DNA from 2 places in the Candidatus Defluviilinea gracilis genome. Region 2 is predicted to be linked to the other one. Evidence: predicted binding sites of a transcription regulator. Region 2 holds the regulator's gene; the other holds the start of a gene.

Region 1 (15,956 bases), on a different contig from region 2:
AATATTTGCAATCGTAATCCAGATTGTCAATGTTCGTCTTTTGCATCTCTGCCGCAGAGTCACAGAGACGCCGAGAAACCCCAGTATTTTTTCTCTGTGACTCCGCGTCTCCGTGGCTAAACCGCCTCAAGTCTATTAAGGAGTTGCCCCATGAAAGAATTTCGAAACCCGCAGAATGTCCATCAGCCGCTTGCCGGATATTCCCACCACGTTGAAATTTCAGGAAACGAACGCATTCTGGTCCTCTCTGGTCAGATAGGGATGAGAGAAGACGGGACAGTGCCAGACGACCCGCTCGAGCAAATGGATGTTGCCCTCGAGAATATCTTCCGCAATCTTCAAGCCGCGAATATGGGCGTGAGGGACATTATCAAACTCACATATTATCTCGTGGGCGAAGTTGATACGGCGAAGCGGCGCGAACTGGTCGCATCCAAACTGGGCGGACATAAACCATGTAGCACGTTGTTGTATGTCGCCGCGTTGGCGAGTCCAGTGTACAAAGTCGAGATAGAAGCGTGGGCAAGCGCGGACTAGGCTAACGCAGGTGATGAAGTCGAAAAAGGAAAATAAATTGATGCTGAAGAAAATCCTGCTGGCTTCGATTCTATCCCTCGCGCTCCTCTCGTTTGGATTTGTCCGCGTGCAAGTCGCTCATGCGCAAGAGTCCACGCCGACGCCCGCCGAACTCATCAACGAAGTCAACGCCTTGCGCCTCGCCAACGGATTGAACGCGCTGGCGGTGCATCCCGCCTTGATGCAGATCGCGCAGGATGAGGCGAGCGGGATCGCGTCGGGCATGCCAGGTCACTGGCGACCGAACAACCTGACTCTCGGTCAATGGATGATGACATTGGGATATCCGCTGTCTGGCGATCTTTACCAAGATGGCTACCGTTCGGAAAATTGGATACTCTCACAAAGCTCGAAAGACGCGGTGCAAGGCTGGCTCGGCGACGAGCCGCACACGAACACAATGCTCTCGCCTTATCGCAGCGACATCGGCGCGGGCATCGCCGCCACCGAAGACGGTTATATTTTGGTCATCGAGACCGCGCTCCAAACAACCAGCGGCCAAATGCAATCGAATGCCAATGCCGTCCTCACAGGCATTCCGCTCACGCAACAGGCATACAACGCGGGCGCAACCCTCGCCGCCGAAAACGGCACGCTCCCGCAATATTCGCTTCCCATCGTCCTCGCAACCGCGAACCTCGGCGGCGACGTGATCCACGAAGTGCAATACGGGCAAACTTTATGGAGCATCGCCATCACGTACGGCACAACGATCAAAGAGATTCAGCGACTCAACAATTGGGATTCGGATGATGTGTACGTCGGTCAGCAACTCCTTGTGATGAAGGGAGCCACGCCTCCTCCGCAGGTGACGCCTGCTTCAGTCGCCTCGGCGTTTCCCACACTTCAGCCGACCGCTACCGCGACGATCCTCGCCACTTCATCCGCAACCCCGCCTAATGCGATCACAACAAAGAGCCCGCAAGAGATGACTCTCAGCGTCGCGGCAATTGCCCTCGCCGCCCTCGTGCTGGGAATCATCATCGCCTTTCCGCGCAAGAAGGAAAGAGATTAACCGTAACGCGACATTCATGTCGCCTTTATGCAAGAAAAAATTTTTACGCTGTTATTACTTTTTCAACGTAGGCGCCATCTCTCTGGCAACAAACTTCAAATACGTGCGCGTGATCCGCAAGCACGACCAAAGCGCCAGCAGAGAAATGATTGTCCCCCCAACGGCAAGCAAAATGATAATTTGGTTATTGAGATTGAAGAGCGCGATGAGTCCTGTGGTAATCACAGAATTGGCAAGCAGCAAATAATAAGGGAGGAATGCGGTGTGCGCCTGTCTTTCGGCTTGCTTAACTTGCGCGTCACGAGTGTCGCGGTCTAACGAAAGCTGGTGAGTTTTTAATTTCGCCTGATTTTTACCGCCCAACGAATCTTCGTCCGATGTCCTTGATTCCAGCCAGATCATTGCGATGAAAAGAGTCAGGTTCAACACGACGGGAAGATACATCCACCATGCGGCGCAGGCGGGTTGATTCGCTCCGCAGGGTCTTGTGACGCCTTCATAGATCGTCAACCCCATCACGGCGGGCAAGCCCAGCACTGCCAGTTCGCGGCTCGTGCGGATTCGGCTTTTGAGTGAATTCATCCAATCCAGCCGACCGTCCTTTGCTTTTTTCAGGCTAAACTCCAGATCGTTCTGCGGGAAGGGGTCTTTCCCTTTGAAGTTTTTGTGATCGTCGAGAAATTTTGCTCCCTGTCTGATGCGTAAATAATGCTCGGCGGGAGTCAGCATCGTATCCGCAAGTTTATCGAAGACGACTCCCAGCAAATACGCCAGACCCAAAAAACCGATCAATGCCTCGCTTTGCAAAAGTTCGGGGTTGATACTTTGTCCTTTCCAAAAAGGGAGGACGAACGCGCACAGGGCAAGGATGCCCGCCAAAATGAGCTCGATACTGACCTGGGCTGTATTCATGTGACCTGCCTAATGGATTTCAGAGATTCCCGCAATGCTTGTTTTGCTTCATCAAAGGAGAGCAGTTCCAACGCCTTCTTTTGTGTTTCCCATCGAAGCGTGCGGTTCTCGTCAGGTGTGACAATCTTTGTTAAGCGCACAACGAAATATTGAACGGTGACATCCTCATTTTTCATTGCATACGATTGCACGGGCCCAACTTGAATAATTTTCCCAACGACCCCCGCCTCCTCTCGTAATTCCCTCAACGCCGCTTTGCGCGGAGATTCTCCTTGTTCAATGTGTCCCTTAGGCAGTATCCAATGTTTACCCGTTGAAGATGAAACCACCAAATAAGTCTTGCGCTTGCCTTTGACTTGGAAAACGACACAACCAGCGTGGGTGAGTTTTTTCTGTTTCATATTAATTCAAGTATAGCATGAGGGAATGTGGAATCTATGCCTTCCGCCGCACCCTCAACACCGCGATCTTCGTCGAATGGTTGAATGGCGTGGGATCGGTGATAGGTTTGTTCACTCGGTTATACCCAACGAAATGCTCAGGCGCGGGGATCAATTCTTCGATCTTCAAATACCCATCCTTGCATAGCTCTTCAAGCGTCTGCATGTACTCCTGCCCACTGACGTACAATGCGTTATTGATCGCAATTAAATACCCACCATCGTTGACGAGCGGACGAACTTTATTGATGAGCCGCGCGCTCTCTTTTTCCTGATCCACTTTGCCTTTGGGCGTGGACGAAAAGAATGGCGGGTCGAGGATCACGCAATCGAAAGTTTGTTTCCCTGTTTTGAACCTGCTGACTGCGGGGAAAAAATCGAGCGCGAGGAAATCATTTCGATTGACTGAAAACTCGTTGAGCGCGTATGATTTTCTTGCCAGGTCAAGAAAGCGGCGGTTGCGATCCACTTGCACCACGCGGCTCGCGCCTCCAGCCAGCGCGGCGACGCCGAAACTGCCCGTGTAGGCAAACGTGTTCAGCACGGACTTGCCTTTCATATTTTCGATGAGCCATTTTCGTAGCAGGCTTGTATCGAGATAAAAACTTGCGTCGCGGTTCATCGTCAGGTCAAGCGCGTACGACACTCCATGCTCGGTGATCTTTGTATCAGGCGAGTCGCCGAAGAGAAGTACCCCGCGCTTATCCTCTTGCGTGAGTCCGTTTCGCTGTTTCAAAATCCCAGCGCGTAGCCAGACTAGGGAGTTGCGTAAGGCGTTGACTAGGTTTTCTATAACTTGTTGATTTTGCGTCGGGTCATCCGCGTAGTTGTGAATGACTAGTGTCCGCGCGTAGATGTCCAACGAAAGGCTTGGGTCGCCTTCGGTGAATCCGTTGAAGAGGCAGAATGCAGCCCCATGGTTTGAATCAACTTGATGGGCGCGGGAGGCGAGGGCTTTGTCCAGCAGAGGTTGAAATGAATCGGTCGACATGGTGAGTCCCATTATACGTCGCTTCAAGCCGCTTAGAGTTCGATAAGAGATGAAGTTTCGTGTTGTGTCGGGTTTCCTTTTAGGGTACACTTTTTTCAAGTGCAAGCATCTGTTTGGTTGAGGTGATTTTATGTCCCTGATGGACCCCAAAAACGATATGGCGAAGGCAGGCGAGGATAAGGCAAAGCGTAATCGCGCCGCGTATCATGCCAAGGCATCCAGTGATTTCTATGGCGGCGCCGGCTGGATGGTCGGGCTGTTCATTACACTCTTCATCGCCACGCCGGCGATCTGGCTCCTATTACAAACCGCCACACGCTCCACATTTAATGATCGTTTGCAGATCGGTATTTCGGTTGCATGGTGGTTCAACCCGCTCTCTCTCGGCGCTTTGGGATATATTGCCAGCAACATTCGCGCCTGGCGGTTCTGGACGGTTTTTGCGCTACTTGTTTGGGCAGGCGTGAATGTGCTGGTGTCAGCGGCGATCGTTAACGAGACGGCGCGGATATTGATCGTCAACGGCCTGTTGCTGACCGGGTACATCCTGTTTGGGCTTTTCGTCCTCTACATTCAACTACGCGTTTTCCTGTGGGCGGCGGCGGGAAAAGCGGGACGTTTCTTCTTCGGTATTTTGGGCTGGGCCGCCTTTAACGGACTCATCTACTGGGCGATCATCAATCCCGTGGTATTGAATGCCATTCTGATTGTCTTGGGGTTTGCGTTTCAGATCCTGTTTGCGATTGGGTTCGCCATTATTCAATTCGTTGCCATCTTCTGGTTTATGGCGCGCTCCCGCGTGGAGATCATCCGTCCCGGTGACCCGAAGACGATCACGTTCGACGATTACAAAGGACAGCCCAACCTGTTGAAGATGGTGCGCCAGTGGATTTCACTCCTTTCGGACCGCACGCAATTCCAAAAGATGGGCGGTCAATTTATCAACGGTTTGTTGCTCGCCGGCGAACCAGGCACAGGGAAAACTCTGCTCGCAAAAGCCATGGCGGGCGAGGCGGGTATTGCCTTTATTTCCATGGAAGGTTCAGGTTTCCGCGCCATGTTTTGGGGCGTGGATGTGCTAAAGATGATTCGCTTTATATCGCAGGCGCGGAAATTGGCTAAGGAGTACGGCGCTTGTATCGCTTATATCGATGAAATTGACGCGGTGGGAATGTCGCGTGGCGGCGTGATGGGGGGCGGTATGATGGGCGGTATGGGCGGCATGATGGGCGGGGGAACAGGCGCGCTCACCCGCTTGCTGTATGAAATGGATGGCGTGAGCGAACTATCGCGTTGGGAGAAATTACGCGCTCGTTGGTATCAATGGCGCAAGAAGCCGGTGCCGCCGCGCGACTGGCACATTTTATTCATGGGGTCAACGAACCGTCCCGATGTGCTCGATCCCGCGTTGACTCGTCCCGGGCGTTTTGACCGAACTGTTGTTGTGAACAAACCAGACCGCACCGGTCGCCGCGAGATCGTAAAATATTATCTGAGCAAACTTCAAATCGACGACTCGGTTGATATCGAGGCGATTGTCAGCGATACGGCTTGGGCGACGCCGGCGAGGATCATGTCGGCGATCACAAAAGACGCAGTTCGCCTCGCGTTGTTCGACAACCGCGATAAAGTTTCGCAACATGACATCGAACTGGCGTTTCAAGAACAGGCGATGGGTTTGGAAAACCCGGTGGAGGAAATGCAGGAAGATCAGCGCCGGCAGATCGCGTATCACGAAGCGGGTCATGCGGTGGTGCAGTATCACTTACGCCCCGACGAGCGTATTGTGCGGGTGAGCATCATCCGTCGTTCGGAGGCGTTGGGATATGTATTGCCCGTTCCGAACTACGATATTTACTCACTGCCATTACGAACCTTTGTGGCGGATATCCTTGTATCGATGGCGGGGCATGTGGCGGTGAAGTTATTCCTCGGCGAATACTGGACAGGCGCCACGGGTGACTTCCAAAATGTGCGCGCGCGGCTGTGGCAATTGGCTCACTACGGCTATTTCGGTCCGCCGCTGGAGGTGCAAGTCAGCGCGGGGATCGGCAAGGATAAAACGGATGTGGTCGAGAAATTCTGGCGGAAACTCGAGGAGCAGACGGAGAAGATTCTCTCGAAGCACTCTGCCGAGGTGCACGCGGTTGCGAAAGCTTTGTTAGAGAAAAACGATCTGACAGGAAAAGCGTGCATTGAAGTCATTCGCTCTGCGGCAAACGGCGCGGAAGCGGACGATAGCGGTCCCTTGCTCAAAGCGTTGGTCGAGGAGACCATTGTGACGGGCAATGGCAAAGACGCAAAACATGGGAAGAGCGGTAAGTCGCCTAGAAAAGCCGCCGCGAATCCTAAATTGAAATCGAGAAGGAAGTAAAGCAAACGGGCTGGAGAATTTCTCCAGCCCGTAAATATTTTTAGGACCTTCCGTAATTAACGATTCTCTACCGTACATGAAAGATTTTTACCGCAAAGCACGCTAAGGTCGCCAAGTTAAAAAGGTTTTCTTTGCGTTCTTTGCGGGTGTCGCATGGCGGTGCAAGTGTACGGTAGAGAGATTAGCGAGAAAGAGCCTCGCCACAAAAGGGGAAAAAGAGCCTGGATTCCTTGTGTTCTTCCTTTGTGACCGTCGTGCCCTTTGTGTTTGAAAAAAAGAATTCCCTATTTCCACGACCAAAACCCGATAAACCCTTCGGCGAGCAGTCTGGGCTCCAATTGACCGGATGCCGCCACGACAGCGATGCCGGGGGTGCCGTTCGGGGATACGAAGGGCAGGAGCAGATTATTACTATCCGGCGACCAGATCGTAGCAGACTGATGATATTGATCGAAGTATTGCAAGGTATTCGAAAAAATATTGGTGGGCGCGAAAGGGAAGAGTTCTTTGCTCTCGCCGGAGACCGCGTCTACCATGTTGAGTTGCAGGGCGGATAGTTCTTGTCCCGACGAATCGGTGACTTGCAGAGGTTTGAAATAAGCGAGTTGTCTGCTGTTCGGCGACCAGAAAAAGGCAAGGACATCATCGGTCTGGAAGAAATCCTCCGAGGTGGCGAGGTCGACCACGTGTAATTTTCCGACAATGCCAGCAGTGTTGAGATTTTCAGTCCCTTCGATATAGGCGACCAATTCGCTATCCGGCGACCATGCGAATGCCGCATTGAGTTCGAACTCTCCGATGGTTTGTTGAAATTCGCCTTTCGAATCGGCTACCACGAGTTCCTTCTTGCCCTCGTCGTTGACGCGGGGGTAGAGAATCCGTTCCCCATTGGGCGACCAGGCCGGGGCTTGGAAAGAAGCGGGGTTTGCGTCCAGACCGTCCTCGATCACGACTGAGTCCACTTGCAAGAAGGCGAGGTGCTCCGGGGTGGAGGTTGTGTCACTGCCGGTGTGGACGATCATGGTTTTGCCGTTGGGAGCCCAAGACCAGTAGTATGGCGCCCCGGTGTCAAGGATAACAGGCTCTTCCCCGGACGTCGGCACGTTTTGCAAAAGAATCGATTGCCGGTTTGCGTTGCCGCTTATCATGCTGACGTTTTCGTTGTCCGGCGACCAATACAGATAGAATGGAAACTCCGTTTCGCTGGAAAAGATTTCTGCGGAGGTTTCATCGTCCACGTTGTACACAGATAGGTCTGCTTTTGATTGCGTGGCGCCTGTGCCCTCGATGCCAACGTAGGCGATCTGATTTCCATCTTTCGACCAGGTTGGGAATTGGTAATACCGGTACGCGCTGGTTTGGGTTTCGGGTAACAACGCATCGTCGGTCACCGGAGTGGGGCTTTTTCCGCTTTGGTCGGTGACGTACACGTTCCCGTCGATGCCTATATACGCGATCAGCCCCGATTTGCGTTCGAGCAGAGGCAGTAAAGGGCTTTGAGGAAGTTGCATATCTTGCGGCAGGCAGGCTGTGGCGATGAGCGCGGTGAGTGTGAGTAGAAAAAGTTTTTTCATTGTGCGGGTCCCGCGCTCAGCAATTCGAGCGCTTTTTCCAGGACGGGATCATGAGCGGGGAGGATATCGTCCCATCCCGCATCGATGGTAATTTGCGGTTGGACTCCGTTGCGCCCAAGATCTTCACCGTTTGGCAATTTGAAGGAACTGGTCTCGATGAAGATGCGCGAACCGTCTGGCAGATAAAACAAAGTTGTGGCTTCGATAGCGCCGGGGGTGGTCTCGCCGATCACGATCGCCCGTTTGTTTGCCTGCAACGCCGCCGCGAGGATCTCAGGCGAGCCGCTCGTGTGTTGTCCCACGAGGATGATCAGCGGCACAGATTGCGAACCGAACAGATCGGCGCCGGTCACGGAAACGCTTTGTTCGATTTCCTGGCTGTTATAAAACGTTCCCACCTTTCCATCGTGGAAGAGTTTGAGTAATTCCTCGAGGGGCCAGCCTCTGCTAGAACCAGCCACGCGCAAATCTAAAACCAATCCTTCAAGTTTCTGGTTGGTGGTAAGTTTTTGCAGGTTGGCGAGCAGGTCTTTGAATAGGCTGTCATTATTGATCACCGGAAACAGGATATACCCATACGGCGCCCCCTGCACATCGATTTGCCGCGCTTCGATCTGGCTGGCGCTGACGAGTTGCGCCCGCGTCACTTCGACGGTTCGTTCTGGTTTGCCAGGCGTCTGCACGTTCAAAGTGACCACACTCCCAGCCGGTCCGCGCACGCGCTTGACCACATCAATCCCCTCCTCCAGCAAAATAGGATTCCCGTCGATCGCATAGATGCTGTCATGCGCGCGAATGCCTGCCTGTTCGGCAGGCGATCCTTCGATCACGCCCAGCACGATGATGTGCGGCACAGCCTCCGCGTCAAACCCGATGAAGGCACCGATGCCCTCGTACGTGGAAGTGGACTCGGTTTCGGCGGCGATACGCTCGTCACGCGATTGAAACAGGAGCGCGCCTTCGGGTAGTTTGCCTGTAAACTCCAGCATCAGCGCGTTGAACTCGTCGTTTGTCAAACCGTCAGAAATCCGCGCATGGTATTCGTCGAAAAGCGCGTCCCAATCTAGCTCGGCGGATTCATAGTAGATGTAATTATCTACAAGATGTTTTTGGATGGCATCGAAGACGCGCGTTTGATGTTCCTGCGGCGTGTACTGCGCTCCGAAATCCCCGGTGATCGGCTCGTCTTCTGGGGCGAATCCCGCGCAGGCAGAGAGCGCAAACGAGAAGATCAAAAGAACTGCAAGGATGGACTTGTTGGTTTTCATGGGACAACCTCAAAAACGCGCCGGTACATAATTCACACCATTGTACTCGTCTTATCTTGTTGGCAGGCTTCCGCCTTATATTTTCCTAATATTTTTTGGGTTCAATACCGAGATTAATTCCCGCCTGTCTACTTCGGAGTCGAGTTGAACCCAAATGAAACTGCGATGCGCGGAATATGGATCAATGCGGACGACCACGCCAGCGCGCCAGTCCTCGAGATGCTTCAAGAAGACTTCCACCCGGTCGTTGACTTTGATCTCGTCAGCCATTTCGTCTTGCGAAAAAATACAGCCCCGCGCCGACGAGCATCATCACGCCGCCGTTGATCGCCCACTGCGGATCGCCCGTCATGTAACTGCCGGGCAGGATGTTGATTCCCTGCAAGAAAAATACCAAGCCGATAAGAAATAGCAGGATGCCGATAATGGTCAATGTGGATTTCATTCTTGGATTATACTCTCGCCTCTTTTCGACGGGATGCCTGTTTCAGTTTCCTCAAGCGGACTCGACGCCTCGACATTTCGCGGTACAATATAGAACGTACGTTCAGATTATCTTTTCGCGCTGAGCGGAGCGGCGAGTGATTTCTTCGCCGCGCAGTCGAAGCGCATTTTACACATCACATGGACTTCAAACTTCAAGCACCCTTCATCCCTATGGGCGACCAGCCCGAAGCCATCCGCGGACTCGTGGATGGCGTGCATGGCGGCAAGAAACATCAGGTGTTGCTCGGCGCGACAGGCACCGGCAAGACATTTACCATCGCGTCTGTGATCCAGGAGTTGCAAAAGCCCGCGCTCATCATGGCTCACAACAAGACCCTCGCCGCGCAGTTGTATGCCGAGTTCAAAGAATTCTTCCCCGAGAATGCGGTGTCGTATTTTGTTTCGTATTACGATTACTACCAGCCTGAGGCGTATGTTCCGCGCCACGACTTGTACATCGAAAAAGAGACTCAGATCAACGAAGAGATCGAACGGCTAAGGCTCGCCGCGACTGCCGCTTTGATCTCGCGGCGTGATGTGATCATCGTTGCGTCGGTCTCGTGCATTTACGGTTTGGGCAACCCCGAAGAATTCGGCAAAGGGACAGTCACTCTCAAAGTGGGTGAGATGTATCGGCGCAATGCGCTGCTCCGTCAGTTGATCGAATCTCAATATCAACGCAACGACATGGATTTGAAGACAGGCACATTCCGCGTGCGCGGCGACACGTTGGAGATCATCCCTGCGTACGAAGACAAACGCGGATTCCGCATCACCTTCTTCGGCGATGAAGTGGAACGCATCATGCAGTTCAGTCCCGTCACTGGCGAAGTGTTCGAGGAGCCAAATGAAATTTCAATTTACCCCGCCAAGCAATATCTCACCGCCGCCGATAAGATGAAGGATGCGATTGCCGATATCGAAGCCGAGTTGGAAGATCGGCTGAAATTCTTCAAAGAGACTGGCAAGCACCTCGAAGCGCAGAGACTCGAGCAACGCGCGCGCTACGATCTGGAAATGTTGAAAGAGGTCGGCTATTGTTCGGGCGTCGAGAATTACTCGCGTCATCTGGATCGCCGCGCGGCGGGAACGCATCCGTGGACAATGATTGATTTTCTGCCGACAGATTATCTGCTGGTGATCGACGAGAGTCACATGACCGTCCCGCAGATTCGCGGCATGTATAACGGCGACAAAGCGAGGAAAGAAACGCTTGTCGAATATGGATTCCGCTTGCCTAGCGCGGTGGATAATCGTCCGCTCAAGTTCGAGGAGTTCGAAGAGGTGATGGGAAGCACGATCTACACCTCCGCCACACCTGGACCGTATGAGATGGGACACGCGGAACAAGTCGTCGAGCAGATCATCCGCCCGACGGGACTCGTTGACCCCGAAGTGGAAGTGCGTCCGACGAGGGGGCAGGTGGACGACCTGATCGGCGAGATCAGGCAGAGGGTCGAAAGAGGCGAGCGTGTCCTTGTCACCACGCTGACGAAGAGGATGTCGGAAGACCTCTCCGAATACTTGAAAGAGTTGGAGATGAAAGTCCAATACCTACATTCGGATGTGGAGACGCTTGAACGTGTGGGCATTTTGCGCGACCTGCGTATGGGCGTGTTCGATGTGCTGGTGGGAATCAATTTACTGCGCGAAGGACTCGACTTGCCCGAAGTGTCGCTGGTTGGAATTTTGGACGCGGACAAAGAAGGTTTTCTGCGTTCCGAGACCGCGTTGATCCAGACCATTGGTCGCGCGGCGCGTCATGTCAATGGGCGCGTGATCATGTATGCCGACAAGATGACCGACTCGATGAAGCGCGCGATTGACGAAACGAATCGCCGCCGCGCCAAGCAGGTGAAATACAACACCGAACATGGCATCGTGCCGATCAGCATTCACAAAGCGATCCACGATCTCACCGAAGAGTTGAGCGCGAAGGCGGTTGGCGAGATGCGCGGCGAATACAAAGTGAAGCAAGACCTGCCGCGTAATGAACTGCGCCAAGTGGTGCGCGACATGGAAATCCAAATGAAAGAAGCCGCGAAGAATCTCGAATTCGAACGCGCCGCCGCGCTGCGCGACGAGTTGTATCAGTTGAAGAGTTTGCTGGCGGAAGATGAAAACTTGAAACCGTGGGAACGGATAAAGTTGTTGACGGGGGAGGAATAATTTAGAGATTGGAGACTAGAGATTAGTTCCCTGTCAATGTCTCCTTGCAAAAGACTCGGACGAGCATCTAACGTCTTTGAGTTACCTTTTCGTGATGATGGGGGTTTCCTACGCGGTTATGCCCATCGCTATATAATTGGGAAAAATTTATAGTTTTTGACGCAGTTGTACTGCGTCAAGGCAGGCGGCACGAGCTACCGAGCAAATCGAGCTGTCGCTTGAACTCTCGTGAAGTATTGATTGGAAAAAAATTAGGAGAATCCATGCGTCCCTTTGTAACATTGTTTTTGATTTTGGCTTTAATGTCCATTGCTTGCGGAAGCGGAACCGTGTCTACGCCCGCGCCTGTCGTTTCAACCGATGTGAATGTGCCCTCGTCTACCGCCTTCGTGTCTTCCAGCCCGACCGACGAACCTGTTCCTCCCACGTCAACTCCCTCGCCTGAAAATGTGATCTTCGTGGATACGCTCGAGCAGGAAGTGTATCCGTTCGCGCAAAATGGAAAATGCTCATTGGCTGAAGCCATTATGGCGGCAAATACGGCAAAGCAATTTGATTCGTGTAAAACAGGAGTCTTGGGCGAGAGCGTGATCGAATTAATGCCTGGCGAATACGTTTTTACCCAAGATGACCAATCGCCTCCCGTGTATGAATGGTTGATCAGCGTCACCGATGTTGGCACTGCTCTCCCGCCAATTGCGTATCCAATGACCATTCACGGCAATGGCGCAACCTTGACCCGCGCTGAAAATGCCGAGCCATTCCGCTTTTTTGAATTGATGGTCAATTCGACGTTAACCATGGATAACCTCACCATCCAAAACGGCGACGTGGCGAAAGATTGGGGCGGCGCCATCTATTCGATGAGTTCCTCTATTTTTTTGGATCGCGTCCGCTTTGTCAACAACAGTTCCGATAACGGCGGCGCGATCTATTTCACCCTCGGCAGGCTTGACATTTCAAATAGCGAGTTCATCAATAACACAAGCACAAACAATGGCGGCGCGTTGTTCATCGATTCGTCGCGGTCTTCAATCCAATCCGCTCGTTTTGAAGGCAACGAATCGGATGGCAATGGCGGCGGTTTGTATGCCTATTTTGCCACGCTGGTGATCGCCGATAGTTTTTTCATGAAGAACCGCGTCACGGGCAACGCCAACGGGAATTGGGGCGGCGGCATGTTTACCAATCATGTAAACATCACTATTACGGGAAGCCAGTTTTATCAAAACGAGTCCGCCGCTTATGGCGGCGCGGTGGGCGTGATCAATCCCATCCTCGCGGGCATAGATCCTGAAGAGGATAATATGCTCCAGCAAATTCAAACCGCCCCAATGGTTTCCGATATGCTGACCAGCATCCCTGGCTTTCAAGCGACTCTTGAAGCGCACCCCAGCGGTATTTACTCGAATTTCAACGAGGATATACAGATCCACAACAATTGTTTTGCCAATAACAGAACGGTGGGCATCGAGCCAAATTGGACGAGCGGCATCCATGCCAGCGCGGCAACCGCCGATGGAAATTATTGGGGCGACCCCAGCGGACCTTCGGGCAGAGGTCCCGGCTCGGGCGATAGCGTCGGCAAGAACAAGGTCGTCTTTGCGCCATTCTTGACCGAAGCGCCAGATTTTTGCGATCCCGCGCTCTCTGAAATTGATTGAATAAAGAGGGCGTCACTTTGGTAGTGACGCCCTCTTTTCCTAGTGGATGAATTGATTAGATAAATGTCGCGATCTCACCCAGCGGCTTTTTGGTGATGACCGGGACTTCCGCTTCTTTCGCAGGGAAGCCTGTTACTAACAGTAGAAATGGTTTTTCATCTGACGGTCTGTTCAGAATCCCGTTGAGGAATCCCATTGGACTGGGTGTGTGGGTTAGCGAGACCAAGCCCGCGTTGTGAATCGCGGCGATCAAGAAGCCTGTGGCGATTCCCACCGATTCGTGGACGTAATAATTCTTCACGCGGCGTCCATCGGGTAATTCGCTGTGATTCTTTCCGAAGATGGCGATCAAGTATGGGGCGGTCACAAGAAACGGTTTGTGTGCGTCCGTGCCGAGCGGGGCGAGGGCTTCGAGCCATTCTTTCGGCGCGCGGCGCTGATAAAAATCTTTTTCCTCTTCTTCCGCCGCGGCGCGAATTTCTTGTTTCACCTTTGGGTCGCTGACCACGACAAAATGCCAGGGTTGCAAATTCGCTCCGCTTGGCGCAGTCCCTGCGGCGATGAGACACTCTTCAATGATTTCGCGCGGAACGGGTTTATCGGAAAAGTGCCGCACCGTGCGGCGACGTTGCATGTGCGCGCGGAAGTCTGTGGCGCGTTGGATCATTTCTTGCGATGGTTGTTCAGTGAAACTCAGCGGGTGAAATTTTGCAACGGGCATGGATTCTCCTGTATAAGCCAATTTGTAGGTCGGGCTTGTAGCCCGACAAATTTTTGCGTGGTGATGATCGGCGAGTTAATAACTCACCTTACGCCGTGAAGGTCGTAACGAGAGTCTGCGAAGCGCCTCGCGTTTTCAGTTGTACTTGCCCAAGAGCGACATATTGCAGGTTAACAATTAAACCGAGCAATACGGCAATTATTCACAGACCCCGAAGGGGTCAAATGATTGTAGTATTGAAGGATGTATCACATTCAACCCCGAAGGGGTGTCAGATGCGGCAAATTTATGTCATCCCTTCGGGATTTAGAGACCCATTTTGCCGCTTTTAGAATCCTATCATCCCTTCGGGATTGGCTTTATGGTAATAATCCATATCGTGTTTATTGCTAGATTTATTGGTTAATTTGCAAAATGTCGCATTACGAGAATCGAACTGACTTCAACTGTGTAGGTCGGGCTTACAGCCCGACCAGCTTTTGCGTGGCGAAGGCGTCAGGCTAAAAGCCTGACGCTACGTGGATTTATACCTCAACAACCTCAACGCATTCGCCACGACGACCAGCGTGCTTCCCTCGTGAAAAATGACGGCGATGCCAATGCTGATGATACCAGTGATTGACGTGACAATAAGCAAACCGATCACGCCCAATGCGATTGCCAGATTTTGAATGATGATCGCGCGCGTGGCGCGTCCCAAGCCGACTGCGAATGGCAGTTTAGAAAGATCATCGCCCATCAACGCAACGTCGGCGGTTTCGAGTGCAACGTCAGTTCCTGCGCCGCCCATTGCGATTCCAACGGTTGCATTGGCAAGCGCGGGCGCATCGTTGACTCCGTCGCCGATCATGGCAACCTGCCCATAGTCTTTGACAAGTTCGCGGATGATGGTGAGTTTATCTTCGGGCATTAAGTCGGCGCGAAATTCAGTGAGACCAATTTCACTTGCAATCGCGGATGCAGAACGCGCGTTGTCGCCTGTCAACATGATGGTATGAGTCACGCCAGATTTTTTGAGCGCGTTCATCGTCGGCGCGGCTTCGTGACGCAAGGTATCTGCCAGCGCGATCAAGCCCGCCAATGTTTTATCCACCGCGATCCACATCAACGTTTTGCCTTGTCCTTGCAATGCCTCGGCGCGTGAAATTGATTCGGATGAAAGCGCCACGCCCGCTTCGTTCATCAACTTTTGATTGCCGATCCAAATCGTCTTGCCGTTCGCCACCGCGCGCAGGCCGCGTCCCGTCAGCGACTCGACGTCGTCCACTGGCGAGGCAGGCAGACCCTGCGTCTGAGCCGAGCGCACGACCGCCTGCGCCAACGGATGCGCGGATCGAGATTCCGCGCCTGCCGCGATGGATAGTAAATCCACTTCTTTCCACCCTGAGGCTGGTAACACAACTACATCTGTCACCTCGGGCTGACCGTGAGTCACGGTTCCAGTTTTATCGAAGGCGATGGCTTTGAGCAGTCCGAGATTTTCAAGATGCGCGCCGCCTTTGACGAGCACGCCATTTCGCGCGGCTTGCGCAACACCTGCGAGAATTGCGGCGGGCGTGCCAAGCGCGAGGGCGCACGGCGACGCGGCGACGAGCAGAGTCATCGCGCGTAAAAACGATTCGCGGAATGGAAAACCAAAGAGAGGCGGGATGACGATCACGAGCGCGGTGAGAATTAAAACAGATGGGACAAAGATACGCTCAAATTTTTCGACAGTCTGTTGAGTCGGCGATTTTTGCGCTTGCGCTTCTTCGACCATTTTCATC
Region 2 (15,956 bases):
AGATTCAAAACAGAAACATATGGGCAAAATGATTCGAGTTGCAGAAAAAGAAATTAGCTACTATAGCGCAAATGATATGACCGTGAGAAATTTATCACCTCATTGAAAAACACAAAGGAGACCCATCATGCCTGCCCCCCTACCCCGCGCAAAAGTGAAGAGGAACCAAACGTGGAACGCTGAAAGCGTGTTTGCATCCTCAAGTCAATTCGATGCTGAGGTGAAAAGTATCCTCGACGCGCTGCCTTCGATCCAGAAATACAAAGGACATCTCGGCGATAGCGTGGATATGTTCCTCGAAGCGATGAACGCGATGGACGCGCTCGAACAACGCTCGATGAAAGTCCGCGTGTATGCGACGATGTCGAGTTCGGTGGATGCGAACGATGAACAGGGCGCGGCGATGAACGGGAAGGCGATGTCTGCGCTGGCTCAGGTGGGCGCGGCGGCGTCCTATGTGGAACCAGAACTCCTGTCGGTGGGTGAAGCGAAGTTGCATCAGTGGATCCAATCCGAGGCGCGGATGAAAGTCTACGAGCATTTTGTCAACGATCTCTTTCGCAAGCAGGCGCACGTCCGCAGTGCTGAGGTGGAGGAGTTGATGGGCATGTTGCGCGATCCTTTTGGCACAGTGCGCAACACGGCGAGTTTGTTGGCGAATGCCGATTTCAAATTCAAGCCCGCGAAAAATAGCAAAGGCAAAAAAGTGGAGTTGACCCAAAGTACGTTCGACGCGATCCTCAATGAGCCAGATCGCAAGGCGCGTCAATCGGCGTGGGAAAATTACAACGATAAATATCTTGAAGCAAAGAACACGCTGGCGAGCAATCTCACCGCGTCGATCAAAGCCAACGTGTTCAACATGAAGGCGCGTAAATTTAACTCCGCGCTCGAAGCCACGCTCTTCAACGGCAATGTGCCAATCGAGATGTTCCATAATCTCATCAACATCTTCAAAAAGAATTTACCGCTCTGGCACAAGTATTGGAAAATTCGCCGCAAAGCATTGGGCGTGAAGACGTTGAATCCATATGATGTGTGGGCGCCGCTCACAACGAAGACTCACAAAGTCTCATTTGAAAAAGCAGTGGATTGGATCTGCGAGGGACTCGCGCCGATGGGAGAGGAATACGTCCGCGTCATGCGACGGGGATGCCTGAATGACCGATGGGTAGATTGGTCGCCCAACGCGGGCAAACGACAAGGCGCCTTCTCGACGCGCGTGCCAAGCGACACGCATCCGTTCATTATGATGAGTTACACCGACGATGTGGGCAGTATGAGCACGCTCGCGCATGAACTCGGTCACTCGATGCACGCATATTATGCGAGCCGCGCTCAACCGATGATCTATTACACCTACCCTTCGATCATTTCGGAGACCGCGTCGAATTTCAACCAAGCGATGACGCGCGCGCATCTGCTCAAGACGAATCAAAACAAATATTTTCAAACCGCCCTGCTCGAAGAAGCCATGGACAATTTCCATCGTTACTTCTTCATCATGCCCACGCTCGCGCGCTTCGAGTTGGAAACGCATCAGCGCGTGGAAAAGGGTCAGCCGCTCACGGCAGACTCGATGATCGAACTCATGGCGGACTTGTTCAGCGAAGGCTATGGCAATGAAATGAATCTGGACCGTCAACGGGTCGGCATCACGTGGGGAACTTTCACCACGCATCTCTACATTGACTTCTATTCGTTCCAATACGCCATCGGCATCTCTGCCGCGAACGCCATCGCCAAACGGATTCTCGACGGAGTCCCGAACGCCGCGCAAGATCACATCAACTTCCTCAAGGCAGGTTCATCGAAATCGCCAATGGATGTGTATCGCGTCGCTGGGATTGATATGACCACTACTCAACCCATCGAGGACGCCTTCGCCGTGCTGGAGGAGTATGTGGATCGGCTGGGAGTGTTGACAAGCAAGTAAGCGATCAGACCTCCGAGGTTTTGAAAACCTCGGAGGTCTTTTATCACTTGACAAATAGACAACCTTCGATATAATCTCGCGCAGAGAGAGTTCTCATCATGAAATTCGATCCCGTCCTGTTTGCCAAAGCCATCGCCGACGATACGCGCCAGAAGATCATGAGCGCGTGTTGTTGTCGCGAACTCTCGGTCAATGAGATCGTTGAAAAAATCGGCTTCACTCAACCCACCATCTCTCATCATCTCGCCATCCTGCGCGATGCCGGTCTCGTCAACGTCCGCGAGGAAGGCAAGCAAACATTCTATACACTCTATCAGGAACGTATCGCCGTGTGCTGTGGTCAGATCATGCTCAAGTTCGCGCCCGAATCGGAGACCACGCTGACCGTTAAACAGACCATTCAAAGCTAAACGCGGGATGCCATCCCAGGCGGCATCCCGTTTATTATGCAAAAACATATAGATAGGCTTCGATACAAGGAGACAAAATGACTACGAATACTTCCATTCACGATGCCGTCCGCGAGCATTACGCGGAACGGATCAAGAGCAACGCTTCCTGTTGCGGAGGCGGCTCGGCTTGCTGTTCCACATCCGAGAGCGCCCTCTACCCCGCCGAATTGCTCACGACCCTTCCCGAAGGCGAAACGGCTGTCAGTTACGGATGCGGCGACCCAATCACGCTCGCGTCTCTGCAAGCGGGACAGGTCGTCCTCGATCTCGGCTCCGGCGCGGGGCTGGATTGTTTTTTTGCGGCGAAGAAAGTCGGCGAGACCGGTCATGTGATCGGCGTGGACATGACGCCTGAAATGATCGAACGCGCCAAATCCAGTGCGCAGCGGATGAACCTCACCAACGTTGAATTCCGACAGGGATACATCGAAGACTTGCCCGTCGAATCGAACACGGTGGATGTCATCATCTCGAATTGCGTGATCAATCTTTCACCGGACAAGTCGAAAGTTTTCGCCGAAACGTTCCGCGTACTCAAGCCCGGCGGCAAACTGGCGGTTTCAGATATTGTCACCGAGGGTCTATTACCTGAGGCGGTAAAACAAAGCCTGAGCGCGTGGGCGGGATGCGTGGCAGGCGCCGTGCAAGCGGGCGAATATATCGGCATGATGGAAGCCGTCGGCTTCACGGATGTTTCGGTTACGCCGGTGTTCTTCGATAAAGAAACTGTGGATTCCGCGCTCGATGAAATGAAATTGGACGTGAATCAATATCCGCGCGAGGCAGTGTATCGGGCGGTCTACAGCGCGAAGATTACCGCTTACAAGCCCAAGTGATTTCCCTTGGAAAAATCATCCACGAAAGGAGGTGAACGATATGGAACTGGACGTGATCTGTGACGAAACCTGTTGCGGCGGTAGTGGCTGTGGCGGCGGGTGTTGCTAACTCGCACATGAAAAATAACAGGCTGAGGAGTCTAGAGTCTTCAGCCTGTTTGATTTTATGCTGTTCATCCATCAAGGTGTGGTGGTCTCGAGAAAGAGCGACATGAATGTCGCGTTACGGAAATCAAATCAGCATTATTTTTTCGGGCGGGGTTTTGCGGCGCGTTTCTTTTTAGCGGGGATTTCAGGCTGAACAGGGTTTGGGATCTTCGGCAGGGTATCGAAATCGGGCAGGATCACATCCACATCGCGGATGGCGCGAACGAAGTAACCGGAGAGTCCCACTAGCGTGCCAGCCATGCCACAGAGGAAGATCATCAAGCCGAAGCCGGAACCGGGCCCCGTGCCGACGATCCAGCCGAAGTAGCGCGCGAGTTGTCCGCCCGCTTGCATGGCGGGTTCAAAGATTCCTTCGCCTAAAAAACCAGCCACAAGGGGCGTAAGAGGTATCATGGCTTGCGCTAAAAATTCACTGGCAGCAAAGACGCGTCCTTGCACGTCGGGGGGAACTTTCGCTTGCAGGAAAGAATCTAGCGAAACATTGACCATCGGTTCGAATGCCGCATCGACAACGGCGGCGATTACCCAGAAGACCAATATTTTTCCGATGCCCAGAAGCGACAGCCCGAACAGGCTCGACAACACCCAGCCCAAAATAATAGCGCGCACCGGGCGTCGAATCCCGCCGAGGGTGGTGAGGACAATTCCTACAGCCAGCGCGGCAAATGCCGCGGCAGATTGCGCCGTGCCCGCCGAACTGGGGTCGCCGCCTGTGCGGAGCGAGACCATGGTGAATAGGGATGTGACCGAAAGCGCAACCCCGGAGAAAAAGTTTCCAAAGAAGAAAATGAGCATTACACCCAACAAGCCCGGGCGTTGAAAAATATAACGGATGCCGTACATCGCTTCTTTGAGGAAACCGTGTTGCGCGCGCTCCCCTTCCTCGGTGTGCGGGGTTAGCGGAACGTCGACGCTTAACAACGCTGTGATGGAAACGGCGTACGAGAGCAGGTTGACGACCAGGATGCCCGCCAACCCAATGGACCGAAACAGGAACACGGCGAGCAAGGGCCCAATAATGCCGGGCGCGCTATCGAGCAGGGCAAGGAAACCGTTGGCGCGCACAAAATATTTTTTCGATACCATTGTGGTGATCGCCGCAGAGTAGGATGGCGATTGGAAAGCATAGCCGATCCCTTGTAACATCCCCGCCAGATACAGATGCCAGATGGAAAGAGTCCCCGCTCGCTCAAAGACCAACAAAAGCACTGCCGCAATGAGCGAGAGCACATCGTACACCAGCATCATAGCTTTACGCGGATAGCGGTCAACAAATACGCCGGCAAAAAGGATGACAACAAGGTAGGAGGCGAAGTACAACGACTCCCACGAGCCGAGAGCGTTGCCGCTCGATTCGGTGTTGCTCAAGATCCACGCGGGGAGCGCAAAAAAAGCGATGGCGGAGGCGGTTCCGGAAACCATCTGCCCAAACCAGATGATGAAGATCCCTCGCAGTCCCCGCGGACGCTGGAAGGGCAAAGCCCAATTCGATAATGACATCTGAGCGGGAGAATAACACAGCCCAAAAAAGAAAACAACCCTTGACCAGGGTTGTTCGTTGTAAATTCCTTGTAAAATTTAACTGGCGTCAAGCCATCTGCCCGTCTGTCCTTGCAAGGCTGTCGTGGTCAGGCAAAATGGTTTCGGCGTTGCGGATGGAATTGAAAAAGTAACCAGCCAGACCGGTCAATGCGGAAGCCAGCCCGCAGAAAACGATCAAAGTTCCCATCCCGGCTCCCGCTCCCGCGCCAACGAGGTCGGATAACGCGGAAGGCAAACCGGTCCCCGCCATTGCGGCGGGTTCAAGCACAAAGTCTGCAAGCGCGCCGCCGATGAGCGGAGAGATGGGATTGGTAAGCCATGCAATTAAACGGCGGGCAGAGAAAACGCGCCCTTGCAGGTCGGATGAAACTTTCGATTGCCAGATGGCTTGGTTGGATGCGTTCACCAGCGGGCTAAAAAGCGACGCCAGCGCAATACCCACGATCCAAACGGGCAACCCTCCGGCAAACCCAGCGATTGCCATGCCCACCCCGCAGAGAATCCAACCGAAGAGCACGCCATGCACGCGGCGTTTGAATCCGCCCCACGCGCTCATGAGAACGCCTCCCGCCACAGCGGCAATGGCTCCCGCCGATTGAACCGTTCCGAACGCCAGGCTATCGCCGCCCGCGCGCGTCAGGATCATGGGCGCGAGAACGGTAAAGCCGATGCCCGCGAAGAGATTCCCAAAGAAAAAAACCATCTGCAAACCCAACAGGCTGGGGCGGGCAAAGATATATTTGAACCCATACGCGGCTTCGCTGAGAATTCCTCCAGCCTGCGATTTCATCCCTTCTTCCGACCGCGCTGGTTGCGGAATATGGACAACCATCAACGCGCCTATAGCAAACAAAAAAGTGATCACATCCAGAAACAAGACGCCCGTGAGCGTAATCATGGGCAATAACGCGCCAGCCAAAATTGGCGCAATCACCTGGGGTCCCGCTTCGATCAGCGACATCATGCCGTTTGCCTTGCCCAGTTGTTCCTTCGATATCATTGTGGAAATTGCGGCGGAATAGGCGGGCCATTGGAATGCCATGCTCAACCCATAAATAATAGACGCGCCATACAAGTGCCAATATTCAAGGATTCCCAGCGCTTGCAACACCAAGATGATCATTGTGGCAATGCCTGCGCCAACGTCGCTGACCATCATCATCATCTTGCGGTTGTAGCGGTCCACCCACACACCGGCGAGCGGTGAGATCAATAAAAATGGCGTGATGAAGAACACCTGCATCGTCCCCATCGCGAGCGCGCTGCCGGTCTCATTGAACATGTAGATGGTCAACGCAAACTGACTCATCGAACTGGCAAGCACCGAGACGATCTGCCCGATCCAGACGATGGTAAAACCGAACATGCCGCTTGGGCGGTTGGATGTGTTCGCCATGCGCGTTTCTCCTCGATTGAAGTTGCTCCGGCTACTCGACGTAAATCTCCACGTGTTCGCCGTCTTCTCCGTCGGTCACGTCGATGATCTTGCCGGTCATGCCCGAGCGGATGGCTTCCATCACGTTGGACATATCGACGCCTTCCACCTCGGGGGCAAAATGCGCGCCGATCTTCAGACCCGCGTCTACCAACGCGAGCGGGATCTGCACCGAAGCCTTCGACCTGCCCGTGCGCGTGTCGGTGACGCGGATCCTCAGCCACTTGGCGCCGCCAGGCATCCCCGGCGCGCGAGGCGCAAGCGGACGTTTGGCGCTCAACGCCGCGAGCAGTTTCGTCCCTTCCTCCGCGCTGAGTTTGCCTTCCTCGATCATTTTCAAAATTTTCATTCGTTCTTCTGTCGATGCCATGACGACCTCCGTTACGACCCCAGTTCAGGGGTGAGGGTAGATTCTTTGACAGGTTCTTCCGCTGTAGTTGCCGACGTCTCCAATTTTGGAAGTTTGAACTTCAACCAGATCGGAACGACCGTCAACAACAGGGCGATCGCGGTGATTGTAAACGGGAATTGCGGGCTGACACGATCCCATAATTGCGCGCCGATCCACGGGGCGGGGAGCGAAACGATGCCCAAGCTGGTGCTGAACAATCCAAACGCCGTTCCGCGCAAATGTTGCGGCACAGATTTGCTGATCAACGATTGATAGGCGGGAGACATGAGACCGACTCCCGTTCCTGCCATGCCCCAACCTATGAAATACAATGCCGAATTTCCCTGCGGGATGTTGATCAAAAGAAACAACGCGGCCGCCATCAGAATCATACCAGAGGCAATCCCCACGCGCTCGCCTACTTTATCCGAAAGCCAGCCGCCGGGAATCATGGTCAACATCATACTCAAGCCGAATAATGAATTGACCCAGCCGATCTGCTGAATACTCAAGCGGCCGAAATCCTGCATGTAGACCGGGAACAAGTTCCCTGAGAGTTGAAACGAGACATCGCGGAAACCATCGGTGATCAAAATCCATGTCATGAGTCCGCCAGAGAAGATCAAGCCGAACATTGCGCCGAGGTTCGATTTCAACCCGGCGAGAGACAGCGTCGGCTTGGAGGTCTGTCCCTTCGCGGCTTCGCGCGCCATCCCGATTCTCATCACCGCGCCGATCAAGTAAAAGATACCCGCAGTGAGCAACATGAATTTGAATCCATAAGAACCAGCCAACCACGCGCCCACCGGCGGACCGACAACCATCACAATCATAAAGATCGCCTGCGAAACGCCATATACTTTGCCGCGATTCTCCTCTGTGGAATGTTCCGCAATGAACGCGTCGAAACTCGGTCCCACCAGCGCGCGCGCTACCGAACCGACAGCCGCCGCCAGCAACAGCCAGTGCCAGGTATCTGCCAACACCAGCGGAATGAAACCGATCACGCCGAACACGCTTCCGATGGCGATGGCGCGCAAGCGCCCGAGCGAATCAGAGACCCATCCGCCGAGGATTTGCAACAACAGCGGCACAACTTGTGAAAGCGTGAAGAACAAACCGATCTGAGGAATCGACGCCTTCAAATCCTTCAAGTACAACGGCAACAAGCCATCATACATGTTCCCACCGATGTTCGCAAAGATCATCGCGGTGAGGAACAAAATTAGCAAGCCGCTCAACAACGGTTGTTTTTTTACAACATCTGTCATTTCAACTCCTAGCCAATATAAACCTGCACATGCGTATCGTCATCGTCCACGTTGACCATCAACGGCTCGTCGGAGGTCATGGCGGCTTCCATCAGATGCGCAATTGCCCTGCCTTTGCCTTCACCCATGCCTTCGATGTTCTGACCAAACGTGCTGAAGAACCAACCCAACAAGCCCAGCGGCGCGGGAAGACCCAACGTGATACGCCGCGGTCCATCACCGGGCTTCGCGTCGCGGCGATCCACATCAACATAAATCCAGCGCGCAGAGCGCCCGCCCGAACCGAGCGCGATCAACAACACGCCCAACATCAATGGAAGAATCATGCAGTAAAACCAAAAATTTACGCCGGCATTTTGCTGAATAGCATAAATCGCCCATGCGCTAAACACAGTGACAACAACACCCACCCACAACGGGATCAACGCGAAGCGACGCGCCCGCATTTTGATCTGATCGAACTCGGGAGCCGCGGTTCGCCTCGTCTCGCCCGACGCGTCGTTCTCCCAGCCTGAGCTTGGTTCGGGCTGGATGACTTCCATCTCAGCCCCGGCGTCTTCCGCGTCCTCATCGAGGGCGCGCATCAGGCTCGCGGCATCTTCGGCAGAGATCTTCCCCTCTTCCACCATTTGCAAAATCTTCTGGCGTTCTTCCGATGACATTATTTACCTCCATCGAGGGCGTTCAACAGTTCCTCGGCTTGCTGGGCGGTGATCTTTTTCTCGGCGAGCATTTTCAAAATCGCCATGCGTTCCTCCTCTGAAACCGGTTCAGAGGGAGGTTCGGGAGGAACCGGCGGTTTCGGCGCGCCTTTGAAATCCCAATTCCAACGACCGATGACCAACCCTCTTTTTGCATGACCAGCCTGCCGCGCCGCGTGACGCTCCGCCCGGCGCACCGCTTCATCTGCCCGTTTGGTTGCGCGCGCCGTAGCCTGCTCCACCTTGCGTGAAATGCGTTCGCCAAAATCGGACCAGTCGAAGTTCAGGCCCGCAAAGTTGCCCCACTCGTCGGCTGATTCGCCGGCGTCGGCGCGGTTCGAAACCCGCACCTCCCCGCCCGCATTGAGCAAGAGCTTTGCCGCGCCATTGCCAAGCACAACCACGCGCTCGGTCGAATCATCGTTTTGGAAGCCGTTCCAATCCATGTAAATTTCATCGGCGCGGATATCGAGCGTGGCGTTCGTATTCTTCGGCAGCACCACTAGAATATCCTCCCCGGCATTAATGGAGTACTCAGCCTCCGACTGCGGGTCAAGGTAGACGACCACATCCTCCCCCACATTGACCCGCACATCGCCGCGCGTACCGCGCAAGGCAAGATCGTCCGCCACCGAATCGAGAACGACACTGCCGTCCACGCCATGGATGGAGGCGTCGCCGTGCAAGTTGATGACGCGCAAGTTGCCTCGCACCCCGCGCAGGGAGAGATCGTCAGCCAGCATTTCAATCGTCACATCGCCATCCACTTCGCGCAGAGACGCGTCGCCGTGAATGTTTTTGACGAACACGTTTCCCCGCGCATTCGATAGTGAAATATCGCCCTGAATCGTATCGATCGAGATCGAACCGACATCACGGACCGACAGATCGCCGCTCACTTCTTTGAGTTCGCATCCCCCGGCGACACCTCGCAGCGACACATCCCCGCCAACTTTGACGAATTCGATGTACGCTGAGCGGGGAACGCGTAAGGATAGATCGTCGGTGGAGGAAACGGTAACAGCCTCACCCGTCGATTCGACGCGGACTTCTTTATCGTCCCCTTTAACCAACAGCTCGTTCCCCTCCCAGCCGACAACGCTGAGATCGCCGCCAGCCAACTCCACTCGTATTTTTGTATTGCCAGAAATGGGGTATGAACGCGACATGGTTTATTGCTCCTCTCCACGCAACATACGCATGGCTTCATCCGCTGAGATTTTGCCGGATTCCAGATCTTCGAGCACAGTGTTCCGTTTTTCCGGGGTGATTTCGACAGGCTCATCCTTGCCCGGTTCATACCCGAGCGCGCGGATCACCTCGTGCAGTCGGTTGCGGATGGTCGGGTAGGATAGGTCAAGTTCTTGTTCCATGCGGTTGATCTTGCCTTCGCAACGGACAAACGTGATGATGAAATCGAGATGTTCGGGCGTAAGGTGAGCGATCGGTCCGCCGCTGAAACGACCCTCGATGGAGGTATCGCATGTGGAACAGTGCAGACGGGCGATCTCTAGTTCAGATTGGCAGACCGGGCATCGAGTGGGCGCAGAATACATTTTGAACCTCCAGATTTTTTCTATACCGTATCAGGGATGACCTGCGATTGTGCTTGATCGCCCCGGCGGCGCGCAATTGCGCGGTTGAGATTGAGGAAACCAAACGCGGAGAGTACGCCGATGAAACCGGCGATGTACCATAATTGTTCCGGGCGCGGTCCGTCGATGATCAGGCCAGCCAGGTAAGGTCCAATCATAAAAGGGATGCCCCACGCCAAACCGGCAACCGCCATGTAGCGTCCGCGCATCTCTTCGGGCGCGAACTTGGCGGTGATGGCTTGTTGCACCGGCGCGGTGATCATTTCGCCGATCGTAATGACAACCATTGCGACAATGAACATTGTATAACTGGAAACGTATCCATACATGCTAAAACCAATCGCATACAAGAAGGTTCCCAACGCCATCATCAGCATGGGCGGATATTTCTCCACACGGCGCGTGATCGCAAATTGAAAGAGTACGACCATTGCGGCGTTGATGCTAAGGAGCAATCCGTATTTGGTGGGGGGTGTGCCAAATTGATCCCGCAAGTAGACGCCTAATGTGGTGTTCATGTTCATGTAAGCCAATACCTGCAAGACCACAAATCCGAGGAAGAGCATGAAAGCCAGGTCACGAAACACTTTGCCGTAGCCGGCAAACGTCTTGGCAACAGTTTCTTGAGGAGCGTCAGCATGGCGCTGCGGCTTGGTTTCCGGCAAAAGAGTGGCGACCAGCACAACCGTAAGCAGGGAAATGACTGCATCCGAGATGAATAACAGCAGATAGGAAACACCCGCAAGCAAACCGCCGATGGCTGGTCCGATCGTAATCGAGAGGTTGAAGGCAATCCGCAGGATGCCATACCCCGCGGCGCGTTTTTCTTCCGGAAGAATATCGGCGACCATGGCGTCGCGCGCGGGTCCAGCCACATCCGTGAAAATTCCGATGAAGAGGGCGAGCGCGAAAAAGGTCTGAAATGAAGCGGCAAAGCCCATGGCAACCAGGCTGAACGAGGAGGCAATCAGCCCAAAGATAATGATTTTCTTCCGTCCGAAGCGGTCTGTCAATGCGCCGCCGATGGCATTCCCGGCGAAACTGGAGAGGGAGAAGGTGGCAAATAAAATGCCCACATCTGCCATGCCAACGTTGAATTTGCTGGTAAGATACAACGCAAAGAACGGAAAGATCAACGCGCCGCCGACTCGGTCAATAAAGGTGATGAAAACCACCTTCCAGAATGTCCGCGGGTATTCGTTGAACGTGTCGATCGCTTTCTGTATTTGTGTTTGAAACATGATCAATCTTTCTGAAGTTGGAGCGGTTCGGCGTCAAAAGAAAACCACACATCTTGATTCTTTTGAAAACCGGGTGAAAATATCAATATTTTTATCCTGATCTTCATAATTCATAACTGCATTTTACCCATTATTCATAAATTGTCAAGGATAAATCAATAAAATGAAACAATGTTTTGAAATATTGAATTTGTCGTAAAAATATGAAAATTCTGGAGAAAACATGATCCGTTCGCTATATTACTCACCAGGAAAGCCTATACGCAAGGATATTCCCCCTCAGGAATTTACAAAACTTATCCGTGATCGCCGCTCGTTGCTTTGGGTGGATTTCGTCAACGAGCCGGATGAAAACTCCCTCCCCATTTTGCAGGGCTTCGGCTTTCACTCGTTATCCATCGAAGATGCTCTGCAACAAACCCACTCGCCCAAACTGGACGACTGGGGAAATTACCTCTACATCGTCATGAATTACATGGACGTGAAAGAGAACGGCAAACTGTGGGAAAGCGATGTGGACGAACTGGATATTTTCCTCGGACCCAACTATATCGTTACCCATCACGAATTTCCAATCCCCGCCATCGATGAAACTTGGGCGTCGTGCGACCGCGATGTCCGTAACGTGCAAGAGGGTGCCGATCACCTGCTCTACAAGATCATGGATTTCCTCGTGGCAGGGTACATGCCCACCGTCGAGCGGATCGACTCCGCGATCGACGAACTCGAAGACCACATCTTCGATAAACCCTCGCCTCGAACGCTGGAGAGGCTGTTTGCCCTCAAACGCGTGTTACTCGCCATGAGGCGGATTCTCCTCCCACAGCGCGAGGTCTTGAACAAGCTCGCCCGCGACGATTATCGCGTGATCGATCCCAAGGACCGCATCTTCTTCCGCGATATTTACGACCATCTCGTCCGCCTACACGATCTGAATGAAAACCTGCGCGACCTCGTCGGCGGCGCGTTGGATACGTATCTCTCCGTGGTCAACAACCGCATGAACGATATTATGAAGACCCTGACCATCATCACCACCATTTTCATGCCGCTAGCATTCGTCACAGGCTTCTTTGGAATGAACTTCTTCGAACCCCAGGGAAGATTGACCAACTGGACAACCAACCCCATTTTCTATATCACGCTGGCGATCAATGTGCTTTTACCCATCGGCATGTATCTCTGGATGCGCCGCCGCACGTGGATCTAGCCTGTAACCTTGCGCCTTCAAAATCGGGCTTGACACAGAACAGGCGTTCGGGTATTATTCATAGCACAAATGAGCGAAGAATGCCCTCAATTGGGCTGGAGGTTGCTATGATGATGGTTCGAAAAAGCAAAGGTTTAGGCGAACGCCACCAACGGATTTTGGATTTCCTTGCGTCGTATCAGCGTGAAAATCGCTATCCGCCTTCCATCCGCGAAATCGGCGAGAAGACCGGCATTACATCCACGTCGGTTGTGAACTACTACCTCGACCAACTCGAGAAAATGGGAAAGATCGAGCGCGACCGCAAGATCTCGCGCGGCGTGCGCGTCTCCGGATACCACGCTTCGGCAGACACACTACGGGTACCGATTCTCGGACCAATTGCGGCTGGCATCCCCCTCCCCGAACTTGACCCCAACGTCAGCTTCATCTCCGACAACGAAGCCAATGCCGTAGATATTGCGCGGACTCTCCTCCCTTCCAAAGAAAAGGGCGACAATCTCTTCGCCCTCGAGGTCAAGGGAGATTCCATGATCGACGCCATGATCAACGACGGCGATATCGTCGTGATGAAGCCCGCCAGTGAGGCGCGCAACGGTGAAATGGTCGCTGTGTGGCTTCCCCGCGATAACGAGGCAACTTTGAAATACTTCTTCAAAGAGAAGGAACGCTTCCGCCTGCAACCAGCCAACCCCACCATGAAGCCGATCTTCATCAAAAAGTCTGAGCCACTGGAGATCAAAGGCAAGGTGGTCATGGTCATCCGCAAAATGGAACGACCGCTCGCTGCGTAACATAACCCGCTACCATCAAAAGAGGCGACTCAACCGAGCCGCCTCTTTTGAATTGCCTCTCCAAGAAAACGACTGGTTTTTTATGCCAGTCGTTTTTTTACATTATTAGGACTTTCGCTCACAGGCGGTCTTAGAGCAGTAAAAGCGAAAGTCCTGATTATTTGAGTTTGATTCGTCCGCTTGCTGGTTTGGCTTGTTGTTTGCCAAGCCCGAATCCTGAGCCTTGTTTCCTTCCGCCTGCCAGGTTGGCGATGCCGCCAATGAGTCCGGGCAGGAATAGCAGAGCCAGCAAGCCCGCAAGAATGGACAGGAACAGCGGTAATGAACTAGCGGTAACTTCCGGCAACACGCCGCCGGGGTTGTAGGTCCCTTCCGCAACTGTAGGCGCTCCAGTCAGCGCAACTGAGAGGTTGCGGTTAACGCCATCGCGCAAAGTAAACGGAGATACATATGTGACCGCATATTCGCTTTGATATGCCTTGCCGGTTTGTTGGTACAGCGCGGTCAAGGTGGCGGCATCCGTAACATAGGCATATTGGCCACCGGTGCGACTCGTCAAGGACTGTAGCCCGGCTTCGTCGATGCCAGCCTGCCCGGTGCCCGATGGATCGCCGAAGCCGATCGCGGAGACGGTCAATCCGCTGGGTCCAACATTGCTGACGATGCTCTCTTCCGTGGCGACGCTTTGATTATCCAAACCATCCGAAAGAACGAGGATCGCTTTACGGCCCGAGATACCTTCGAGCGCTTTGGTGGCTTCCATGATGCCTTCATACATGGCGGTATCACTGCCGGTGCGCAGACCATCGATGGCGGCGGTCAGCGCGGATTTGTCTGACGTGACTTCTTGAATTCGATACACTTGCGTATCGAAGGCGATCACGCCTGCCTGGTCAACAGCGCGCATTCCGCTGATGTAGGTCTTTGCCGCGTCTTTGGCGGCGCCGATCTTATTTCCCTTATCCATACTGCCTGAGATGTCGATCACCAGCATGGTGGTGATGGGAATAGCCTCGCCACCCAGCGCTTCCCCACCGCCCCTCACGTCTGTCAACTGCATCAGTTGTCCGTCTTCATGAATCTGGATGGTCGACGGGTCTATGCCGACGGGTTCGCCTGCCGCATTCGTGGCAGAGAGGTACACGGTGACGTTGGGGAAGTTGGAATTGTCCACTTGCGTGATGCGCACTTGCGGGGTTTCAGGCTCCTGCGCGTACACCGTCAGGGCGGGAATAAAAATCAGGGTGAGAATCAGGCTCACATTGAGAGAGAAACGAACGATCCTACTCATGTTATCTCCTTTCGTGGTAGACCAGGTCGGTATTGCCCATGCGAATCTTCTGTCCATTTGTCAATTGCGCGATTTCGATCTTTCGGTTGTTGATAAACGTGCCGGCGAGACTCATATCTTTGAGCGAGAAAGCCGCGCCGTTTCCGGTGAGCATGGCATGTTGCGGGGCTACATCGGGGTCGGGCAAAACGATTTCCGATTTGAGGGGCGAACTTCCGATGGCGACGGCGGGACCGCCTGCGCGCATGAATTTGTCGAGGATGAACTCGGTTCCTTTGAGTTTGCCCGATGCCACCTCAAGCCAGGCGCGCGAGAGCAGGACGACGATCAACGAGATGAAGGCGCCTACCGATGCGCCGAGCAAAACCAAACCGACGGCTTTGCCGGTTAACGGGTCTTGCAGGCGGCTGTGTACTACCTCCAGCAAGATGCCGCCCAACACGCCGCCCAACGAGCCGCCCAGCATGCCTTTCCAAGCTTGTGATTTGCCAACGATGCCTTCGGCGAGACCGATCAATAGACCGAACACGCCCCAACCCAGCGCGCGACCAGCAATGCCCGCGCCGACCGATTGGAAGAGAAACTCGCTCAACGGTAAACCAAGGGCGCCGGCGCCCGAGCCGAGTAATCCGCTAAATACTCCGGATTTGATGGCTTGCACCGGGTTGCGTGTGACCGCGCCTTCGGTGAGACCGATGAACAGCCCCACGCACAAGCCAACCAGCGCGCCGACAACCGCTTCGCTGAGATATAGGTTCGAGGAGAACGAAAGACCGATCTGATCGCTCACCTGCCAGCCGAACAATCCGCCCAATGCTCCGAGTAACGCATAGTAATAGGAACGCATTCGTCTATTCATAGGGGGTACCTCCTTGGTCTTCATTTTCAGGTTTATGCAAGTTCTGCCAGTGGACGACGCTCCTGCGCCCATTGGCTCCATCCATTTCGTAAAACCCAAAGTAACGGGTGGGGTCGAGCGAACCGTCGTTCTGGCGGATGAAAAACCCAGCCACCGAGGAAAACGGCTCTACAACCAATGCCACCTGCCACGGGTCGGGGAAAAAATTATTGTGCAGGAAGGTATCGTAGTGCG

Evidence for each region. The regulator LexA, encoded in region 2, represses DNA repair genes until DNA is damaged. The targets are predictions, from matches to a motif close to ACNGAACANNTGTTCNGT.
Region 1: a site for LexA is predicted at 9,685-9,702, ahead of uvrB (excinuclease ABC subunit UvrB). Genes of this name have one in related genera too.

What each region holds. Positions count from the first base shown of each region.
Region 1 covers NZ_DBNHEF010000066.1:1,391-17,346, forward strand. The annotation lists gene AC16KF_RS10185 (RidA family protein) at 151-537, shown strand; gene AC16KF_RS10190 (LysM peptidoglycan-binding domain-containing protein) at 578-1,591, shown strand; gene AC16KF_RS10195 (hypothetical protein) at 1,646-2,503, opposite strand; gene AC16KF_RS10200 (NUDIX domain-containing protein) at 2,500-2,904, opposite strand; gene AC16KF_RS10205 (class I SAM-dependent methyltransferase) at 2,939-3,934, opposite strand; gene AC16KF_RS10210 (AAA family ATPase) at 4,065-6,308, shown strand; gene AC16KF_RS10215 (TolB family protein) at 6,593-7,882, opposite strand; gene AC16KF_RS10220 (S41 family peptidase) at 7,879-9,150, opposite strand; gene AC16KF_RS10225 (hypothetical protein) at 9,226-9,420, opposite strand; gene AC16KF_RS10230 (hypothetical protein) at 9,413-9,595, opposite strand; gene uvrB (excinuclease ABC subunit UvrB) at 9,775-11,805, shown strand; gene AC16KF_RS10240 (hypothetical protein) at 12,069-13,469, shown strand; gene AC16KF_RS10245 (nitroreductase family protein) at 13,525-14,190, opposite strand; gene AC16KF_RS10250 (heavy metal translocating P-type ATPase) at 14,705-15,956, opposite strand, start outside.
Region 2 covers NZ_DBNHEF010000018.1:24,022-39,977, forward strand. The annotation lists gene AC16KF_RS01815 (hypothetical protein) at 1-106, shown strand, start outside; gene pepF (oligoendopeptidase F) at 128-1,936, shown strand; gene AC16KF_RS01825 (ArsR/SmtB family transcription factor) at 2,035-2,346, shown strand; gene arsM (arsenite methyltransferase) at 2,424-3,224, shown strand; gene AC16KF_RS01835 (MFS transporter) at 3,468-4,892, opposite strand; gene AC16KF_RS01840 (MFS transporter) at 4,981-6,330, opposite strand; gene AC16KF_RS01845 (SHOCT-like domain-containing protein) at 6,362-6,718, opposite strand; gene AC16KF_RS01850 (MFS transporter) at 6,751-8,031, opposite strand; gene AC16KF_RS01855 (SHOCT-like domain-containing protein) at 8,040-8,693, opposite strand; gene AC16KF_RS01860 (SHOCT-like domain-containing protein) at 8,693-9,901, opposite strand; gene AC16KF_RS01865 (DUF2089 family protein) at 9,905-10,288, opposite strand; gene AC16KF_RS01870 (MDR family MFS transporter) at 10,309-11,568, opposite strand; gene corA (magnesium/cobalt transporter CorA) at 11,792-12,778, shown strand; gene lexA (transcriptional repressor LexA) at 12,886-13,572, shown strand; gene AC16KF_RS01885 (vWA domain-containing protein) at 13,730-14,863, opposite strand; gene AC16KF_RS01890 (FHA domain-containing protein) at 14,865-15,722, opposite strand; gene AC16KF_RS01895 (M67 family metallopeptidase) at 15,715-15,956, opposite strand, start outside.